3 regions of the Streptomyces sp. NPDC052040 genome follow, and region 3 is predicted to be linked to each of the others. Evidence: riboswitches for the same ligand, from Rfam matches in the RefSeq annotation. Region 3 holds a riboswitch; each other region holds the start of a gene.

Evidence for each region. Region 3 has a riboswitch for cyclic di-AMP ahead of ACIHAA_RS25055 (C40 family peptidase). Riboswitches for the same ligand answer to the same signal wherever they lie in the genome.
Region 1: it holds a riboswitch for cyclic di-AMP, as region 3 does, so the genes downstream of both, ACIHAA_RS08835 (NlpC/P60 family protein) here and ACIHAA_RS25055 (C40 family peptidase) in region 3, are expected to answer to the same signal.
Region 2: it holds a riboswitch for cyclic di-AMP, as region 3 does, so the genes downstream of both, ACIHAA_RS28275 (M23 family metallopeptidase) here and ACIHAA_RS25055 (C40 family peptidase) in region 3, are expected to answer to the same signal.

What each region holds. Positions count from the first base shown of each region.
Region 1 covers NZ_JBIUBV010000003.1:108,015-110,254, reverse strand. The annotation lists gene ACIHAA_RS08835 (NlpC/P60 family protein) at 1-1,101, opposite strand, end outside; cyclic di-AMP (ydaO/yuaA leader) riboswitch at 1,109-1,265, opposite strand; gene ACIHAA_RS08830 (hypothetical protein) at 1,551-2,078, shown strand; gene ACIHAA_RS08825 (hypothetical protein) at 2,193-2,240, shown strand, end outside.
Region 2 covers NZ_JBIUBV010000019.1:98,905-101,144, reverse strand. The annotation lists gene ACIHAA_RS28275 (M23 family metallopeptidase) at 259-1,293, opposite strand; cyclic di-AMP (ydaO/yuaA leader) riboswitch at 1,305-1,462, opposite strand; gene ACIHAA_RS28270 (PP2C family protein-serine/threonine phosphatase) at 1,676-2,240, opposite strand, start outside.
Region 3 covers NZ_JBIUBV010000014.1:170,883-173,122, reverse strand. The annotation lists gene ACIHAA_RS25060 (DUF6328 family protein) at 1-451, opposite strand, end outside; gene ACIHAA_RS25055 (C40 family peptidase) at 533-1,006, opposite strand; cyclic di-AMP (ydaO/yuaA leader) riboswitch at 1,010-1,205, opposite strand; gene ACIHAA_RS25050 (hypothetical protein) at 1,605-1,910, opposite strand; gene ACIHAA_RS25045 (ATP-dependent Clp protease proteolytic subunit) at 1,918-2,240, opposite strand, start outside.

The DNA.
Region 1 (2,240 bases), on a different contig from region 3:
GACGGGTGGTGCGAACGCTTCCGCAGGGAGAGGGAAGGCTTCCGCGGGCAGCGGGAAGGCGCCGACGGGCGGGGAGAGAGCTTCCGCGGGCAGCGGGAAGGCGTCTACGGGCGGTGTGAACGCTTCGACCGGCAGGGGGAAGGCTCCGACGGGCGGTGCGAATGCTTCCACCGGGAAGGAGGGGGCTCCGACGGGCGGTGCGAACGCCTCCATGGCCGGTGCGAACGCTTCGACGGCGGACAGTGGCTGAGGAGCCGTCAGCGGATCTGCGGTGAGGAGGGCCGACGGCAGGACGGCGGTCAGGTCCGTGCCGAGGGACAGTGCCGGGACCTCCGCGGTGAGGGCGGGCGGCTGCTGCGGCTGCCATCCGGGCTCGGCGGCCCCGGACCCGATCGCCAGGGGTGCCACCGCGGGCCGCGCCGAGTGCCGGGCCAGCAGATCACGGGCCGCCGCCAGTTTCCGACGACTGCGTGCCTTGGCGGAGCCCGGGTCGGAGGCGGGGGTGGAGGAGGCGGACGGTACGGGTCCGGCCTTGGGCGTGGGCAGGCCCCGGGGCGTGTCGAGCCGTGCCTCCGGAACCGCCGGGAGGGCGGCCACCGGTGCCGCGGGCAACTCGGGCACGGATCGGGCGGGCAACTCGGCCACCGGTCCGGCGGGCAGTTCGGCGGGCGGGCGCGGGGCGGTCAGTTCGCGGACGGGGAAGTCCGGCTCCGGTGTACCGCTCAGGACCAGATCGGTTCCCGGACGGCCCGGCACCGACGACGGCCGGGGCGGGAGCTCCGGGGTACGGGTGCGGGGCAGCGCGGCCGGAACGGTGGGCCCCAGCCGCAGACGCGCCGCGTCGAACCACTGCCGGGCCACCGTGTCGAGAGCGGGATCGGTCCGGCGGCCCGCCCTGTCGGGCCCGGGCTCGCCGCGCCGCTGCGCTCCCGTCGCCACCGCGCGGGTCGCGTTGAAGGTCCCGCTGTCGGTCTCCGCCCGGTCGTACAGATCGCGGATCCGCTGCCGGACCTCGTCGCGGCTCGGCCCGTCGTCCTCGGAGAACCTGTGCGTGCCGGGGAGGTCGAGACCTCCGGTGCCCGGGGTTCGCTCCGGCGCCATGGGGTTGTGCTCCTTCCGTGCTCCGCCTACCGGGTTAGCTGTCGGGTTCGGGCGGACGGATCCGGAAGGTGTGCCCTACGGCCCTTGCCCCGTCGGGCAGTTGGGCCGATTCACCCCGTGGTGGTTGGGTCCCCGGTTCCGGTGGCATTCGGGGTGCACCGGATTCGGCCAGGGCTCTGCGACCCGGCGGGGTTCGCCGGAGGGAGTCGCGTGGCCCAGCCGTCAACCTAGCCAACTTGTGTGTCTGGCGTGAAGATTGAGGTGCGTTATGTCCGATACCTCTGTGTGATTTTCGTCCGGGCGTTCCGGTGGCGCCGTCTCCGCCCGGGTCGCCGTCGGGGAATCCGCCCGCCGGACGCGCGTGTCTGATATTCCGTCATTCGACCGCTTCCGCATGATGGGTCCGGTGCCGCGGCACAACACGTCGGAGCGATCAGGAGGGTCGGCCCATGCGACGCTGGTCCAAGGCGGACGACCCCGAGGCCCGGGCGCGCATCGCCGACCGCCGGGCGCGCGCCGACTACACCGGCGGTGTCTACGGCTCCCTGCTCGCCGCCTCGGTGGTGGTCGGCGCCGGTACCCACGGCCCCCTGCCGCGGACGGAACTGATCGTGCTGGTGCTGAGCACCGGGGTGGTGTTCTGGATCGCGCATGTGCATGCCCAGTTGTTCGGCGCGCTGCTGGCGCAGCCGCGCCTGGACCGCGGGACCGTCCTGCGGGTCTGCCGAGACGAGTGGCCGATCGTCAAGGCCGCCGTCCCGCCCGCCGCCGCGGTCGCCGTCAGCCCGCTGCTGCACCTGGATCTGCGGGGCTCGATCTGGCTGGCGGTCGCGGTCGCCGTGGCCGGGCAGATGGGCTGGTCGGTGGCCGCCGCCCGCCGCGCCGGTGCGTCCTGGCAGCTGGTGGTGGTCTCCGCCGTGGTCAATCTGCTCCTCGGCCTGCTCATCATCGCCTTCAAGATCGCGCTCAAGGACTGAGGCACCCGGCGCGGCCTCACCTGCCCCAGGTGAGGCGCGGGGACCTCCCGGGACGGACCATCACCAGAACAGGCGCGCCGCGCCCGGTGCCGCGCCCTCCGCGGGAGACAGCCCATGCGCTACGAGATCCGGGTCGACGGGCAGCTGTCGCAGACGCTGGCC
Region 2 (2,240 bases), on a different contig from region 3:
CTGAACGGCGGCTGTTCGGCTGAACGGAGAGCCGGAGCCCACCGAAGGCCGCCGGAGCCCCCGCGCCGGTGAGCCGCCCGGCCGTCGCTGCGGCAGACCGACGGCCCTGGCGTCGGGGGGTTGTCGCCAGGGCCGCCGGAGTTCGTCTCAGGAGATCGCGTTCGTCTCAGGAGATCGCGTTCGTCTCAGGAGATCAGGAGGATGACGCGCGCCGCGCCGCGGGGCACAGGCACGGACGCGGGAGAGCCGGGCAGGGCGTCAGGGGTTGATGCCTCTGGCCTGGAGCCACGCCATCGGGTCGATCGCGCTGCCGCCGTCCGGGTGGACCTCCAGGTGCAGGTGCGGCCCGGTGACATTGCCGGTCGCGCCCACGCGGCCGATGACATCGCCCGTGGACACCTTCTGACCGGCGGTGACACTGATCGACGACTGGTGGCAGAACCACAGCTCGGTGCCGTCGTCCAGGGTGAGGACCGTGCGGTAGCCGTAGGCGCCCGCCCATCCCGCCTGGGTGACGGTGCCGCTGTGGATGGCCTTGATGAGGGTGCCCGTGGGCGCGGCGAAGTCGAGGCCGGTGTGGTAGCCGGAGGACCACAGGGACCCGGCGTCGCCGAAGCGCGAGGTCAGGGTGTACGAGGAGGTGGGCAGCGTGTACTGCTTGGCCAGGTCCGCCAGCCGGGCGGCCTCGGCCTTCTGCTTGGCCGCCGCGTCCGCGGCCTTCTTGTCGGCGGCCGCCTTGGCCGTGGCGGCGTCCTGGGCCTTGGCGGCGGCGTCGGCGGCCTTCTTCGCGGCGGCGTCCTCGGCGGCCTGGGCGGCTGCCGCGGCCGTCCGGTCCTGCTGGGACTCGGCCTGCCGCATGATCCGGCTGCGCAGTGCCTCGCCCGCGTCCCTGCTGCCCGTGGCAGCGTCGGCGGTGCTGACACCGGCGGTGCTGAGGGCGGTGGCGGAGCCCTTGGGGGTGCCGGTGTCCTCGCCGATGAGCGCCTTGGCCGAGTCGGTGACGGTGGAGAGGTCGGGCAGGGAGATGGACACCGGCGGCTTGCCGGTCTGCGCGGTGGCCATGCCGCCCGCGCCGACCGCGGCCATCACGCCGACGCCGAGAACGGTGGAGCTGCGGGCGAGTCCGCCGCCGCGCTGCTTGCTGACGCGGTGCCGACCGCGGAGGGGACGGACGGAATCCTCAGTGGGGTTCCACTCCTCCCAGGGGCCCTCGTCGGTGCGGGACGCGAAGCCGATGGTCTGGGTGCCGTTCGGGGTGAACAAGAGGTTCTCGGCAGGCCGGTTGGACGCCACGTGGGCGCGCTCCTTTCCTTCCCTTTCGCCTACCGGGTTAGCTGACGGGTTCGGAGCAGGAAGGTCTCCTACGCGCGTATACCGGCCGTTCAGACGTGGCGGTATACGGGCGATTCACCCCAAGGTGGTGGTTCCCCGGTTCCCTTGCGGGATTCGGCACATGCGCACGGAGCCGTCTCTGCTGACGGCTGGGACGACCGCGCTGCGTTATCGAACGTTAATAGACGCGGGACCCGGATTCCAAGCCGTTCGGACAGATCGTTAACGCTTCTGGCCAGGCTTTTCACGGATGGAACGGTGCAAATAGGGCGAGTTGTTCGCGCGGCACCGACCCCTTTCATTTTGACGGTGTGTCAGTTGTTATACGGCGGGAGCGGATCACTCACCCACCGTGACAAAGCCCCCGCAGGCAGGGGCGCTTGGCCCGCTCACGACCGCTCGGCCGTCGTACGGCCAGCAGCGCCATGTCGTCCGTGGCCTGGCCGCCGGTGTGCCGGGCGACGTCCTCGGTGACGGCGGTCAGTACGGCGCCGGGAGTCGGCAGGTCGCGCCCGGCCAGGCGCTCGACGGGATCGTAGAACTCGCCGCGCGCGTCCCGGGCCTCCGAGACGCCGTCGGTGTGGAAGAGCAGCGTCGAGCCGGGCGGGAAGTCCCGCTCCTCGGCACGGTCGGGCCCGAGCGCGAGGTCGCCCATCCCGAGCGGCAGCGCCGGTTCGCGGGCCTCCAGTTCGCGCAGGGTGCCGTCCGGGAACAGCAGCAGGGGTGCGGGGTGGCCCCGGTTGACGATGCGGACGGCGCCCTCCTCGTGCGGGATCTCGGCGAGCACCGCCGTGGTGAACCACTCGTGGACGTCGTGCCCCTCCCGGCGGATGCCCTCGCGCGACAGCGCCCGCTCCAGGCGCTGGGCGACGGCCTCCAGGGTCGCCTCCTGCTCCGCGGCCTCCCGG
Region 3 (2,240 bases):
GCAGGACGCGCCACAGGCCCAGGCAGACCGCCAGTGTCCCCGCCCCGGCGGCGATGCCCGCGGCGCGGCCCAGCGACACGTCCACCACCAGCAGCACCGAGCCCGTGAAGGCGAGGGCCAGCACCACCATGCCGAGCGCGGCGAGGCGGGAGGAGATCGTGACGATCACGGGCTTGGCGTTCTGCTGGAAGAGCAGCCGGTGCAGCGCGGCCGGGGCCGTGAAGAGGGCCGCCGCCACCACCGACAGCAGCAGGGTGGTGACATAGGTGGCGCGCTGGACGGTGTCCAGGGCCGGAAAGCGCTGGGTGAACGCGAGGGTCAGCAGGAACGCGAAGAGGATCTGCACCCCGGTCTGGGTGACCCGCAGCTCCTGGAGCAGCTCGGCGAAGTTGCGGTCGGCACGCTCCAGCAGCGTCTCGTGGCGTGCCTGCGGGGTGGGTCGGTCGGCCATGGTGAACGAGTAGCCGATCCGGCCCCCTTCACGCCTGTACGGGGTGACGGCCACGCCGGTGCCGTCACCCCGGTCACCGGGTCAGCTCACCCGGCCGTACCAGACGCTCTTGGTCCAGATCCGCTCCAGCCGTACGACGGAACCGCTCTTCGGGGAGTGCCAGATCTTTCCCTTCCCGGCGTAGATGCCGACGTGGTAGACGTTCCGGCCCGAGTGGAAGAACACCAGGTCGCCCGCCTCGCGGTGGGAGGCGGAGACATGGCGGGTCCTGTTGTACTGCCCGGACGCCGTGCGGGGCAGGGTCTTGCCCGCCTGCTTGTAGGCGTAGAGCGTGAGCCCGGAGCAGTCGAAGCGGCGCGGCCCTGCGGCGCCCCACTTGTAGGGCGCCCCCCGCTTGGACGCCGCGATCTGGAGGGCCTTGACCGCCGGGGTGGCGGCCGCCGCCTCGGACGCGGCACCGGGGACCGCGATGCCGCCGCCGACGGCGGCGAGGGTGAGGGCCGAAGCGGTGCCGGCCCGGGTCAGCAGCGACGGGACACGATTGAGCGCAGTCATGCGCAACCCTTCGTCAGCCGCCTGTGAAGGATGACCTGTCGGATTCGGGCTGGCGAAGGTGCCCGGCCGCTCGCGCGGCTTCACCCCAAGGACCGTCCGGATCTCTCCGGGGGCCCGCATTGCTGGGTCCTCCACTCCTGCCGATCCACTCCTGTCGACCGGTCACCCGGGCGGCGGCAGGACTCGGCGTCCGCCCGGATCGCCCCGCCGCGGTGGCGGGGGCTTGTCGTCAGGAAGGGATCTTCACTCAGGGATGTCGGAAAATCACAATGGAATCGGGGATTTGTGGCAATACTCACCACTCACCCATTCGGCTGGACGGCCGTGTGTCCAGGGGCCGTTGGAGGGATCGACGAGTCCCCGGACCTGCGGCGGAGCTCCTCTCCGCGGGGTGCCGTTCCACGCCGGGAGCGTGTCGTCCGGGCTCCCGGACGGAGCAGTGGCTCCGCCGACCGGGGGTACCCCGTTCGGCCCGTTTGTGTCGCGATCCGGGCGGTGGGCCGAGGGCACGGGCCGTCTGCGGCGACCATGACCGTGGCCCGCTCCGTGCGTGACGCCCCGGGCCACCGCCCCTCGGTGACGCCCGTGTCCGCCCGTCTCACCCCCCTTCCGGCGGCACCGCGACCCGGGCCGCGCGGCGTTCGCCGTCCAGGACGCGCAGGGCCCGGGCCAGGGTGGGGCCGTGCATCTGGTGCTCCCCGCGCTGGTGCATGACCGTCAGGGCGTCGCGCAGGGCCGCCGCCTTGGCCGCCAGGGCCTGGGCGGCGCGCAGTCCGCGGTAGGTGTCACCGGAGTGCACCGGGTTGATCCGGCCGAGCAGATCGACGACGTCGAGATAGCGGTCGACCAGCTCGGCCTCGGCCCGGGTGAGCGCGGGCAGCGGGGGCAGTTCGGGAGGCAGCATCGGCGGTTCACCTCGCGCCGGGCGCGATGCGTGACGCCTTGCGGCTCGGAATGATGCCGTCGACCAGTCCGTACGCCACCGCGGCGGGCGCGTCCAGGATCGTGTCCCGTTCGAGGTCGGCGGCGATCCGCTCCGGACTCTGCCCCGTATGGCGGACGAGCAGCTCCTCCAGCCGCCCGCGCATCCGCATCAACTCCTCCGCCTGAAGGGCCAGATCACTGGCCTGCCCGTGCACCGGTTCCGGCAGGGACGGCTGGTGGATCAGCACCCGCGCGCCGGGCAGGGCGAAACGCTTGCCCGGCGCTCCTCCGGCCAGCAGCACCGCGGCCG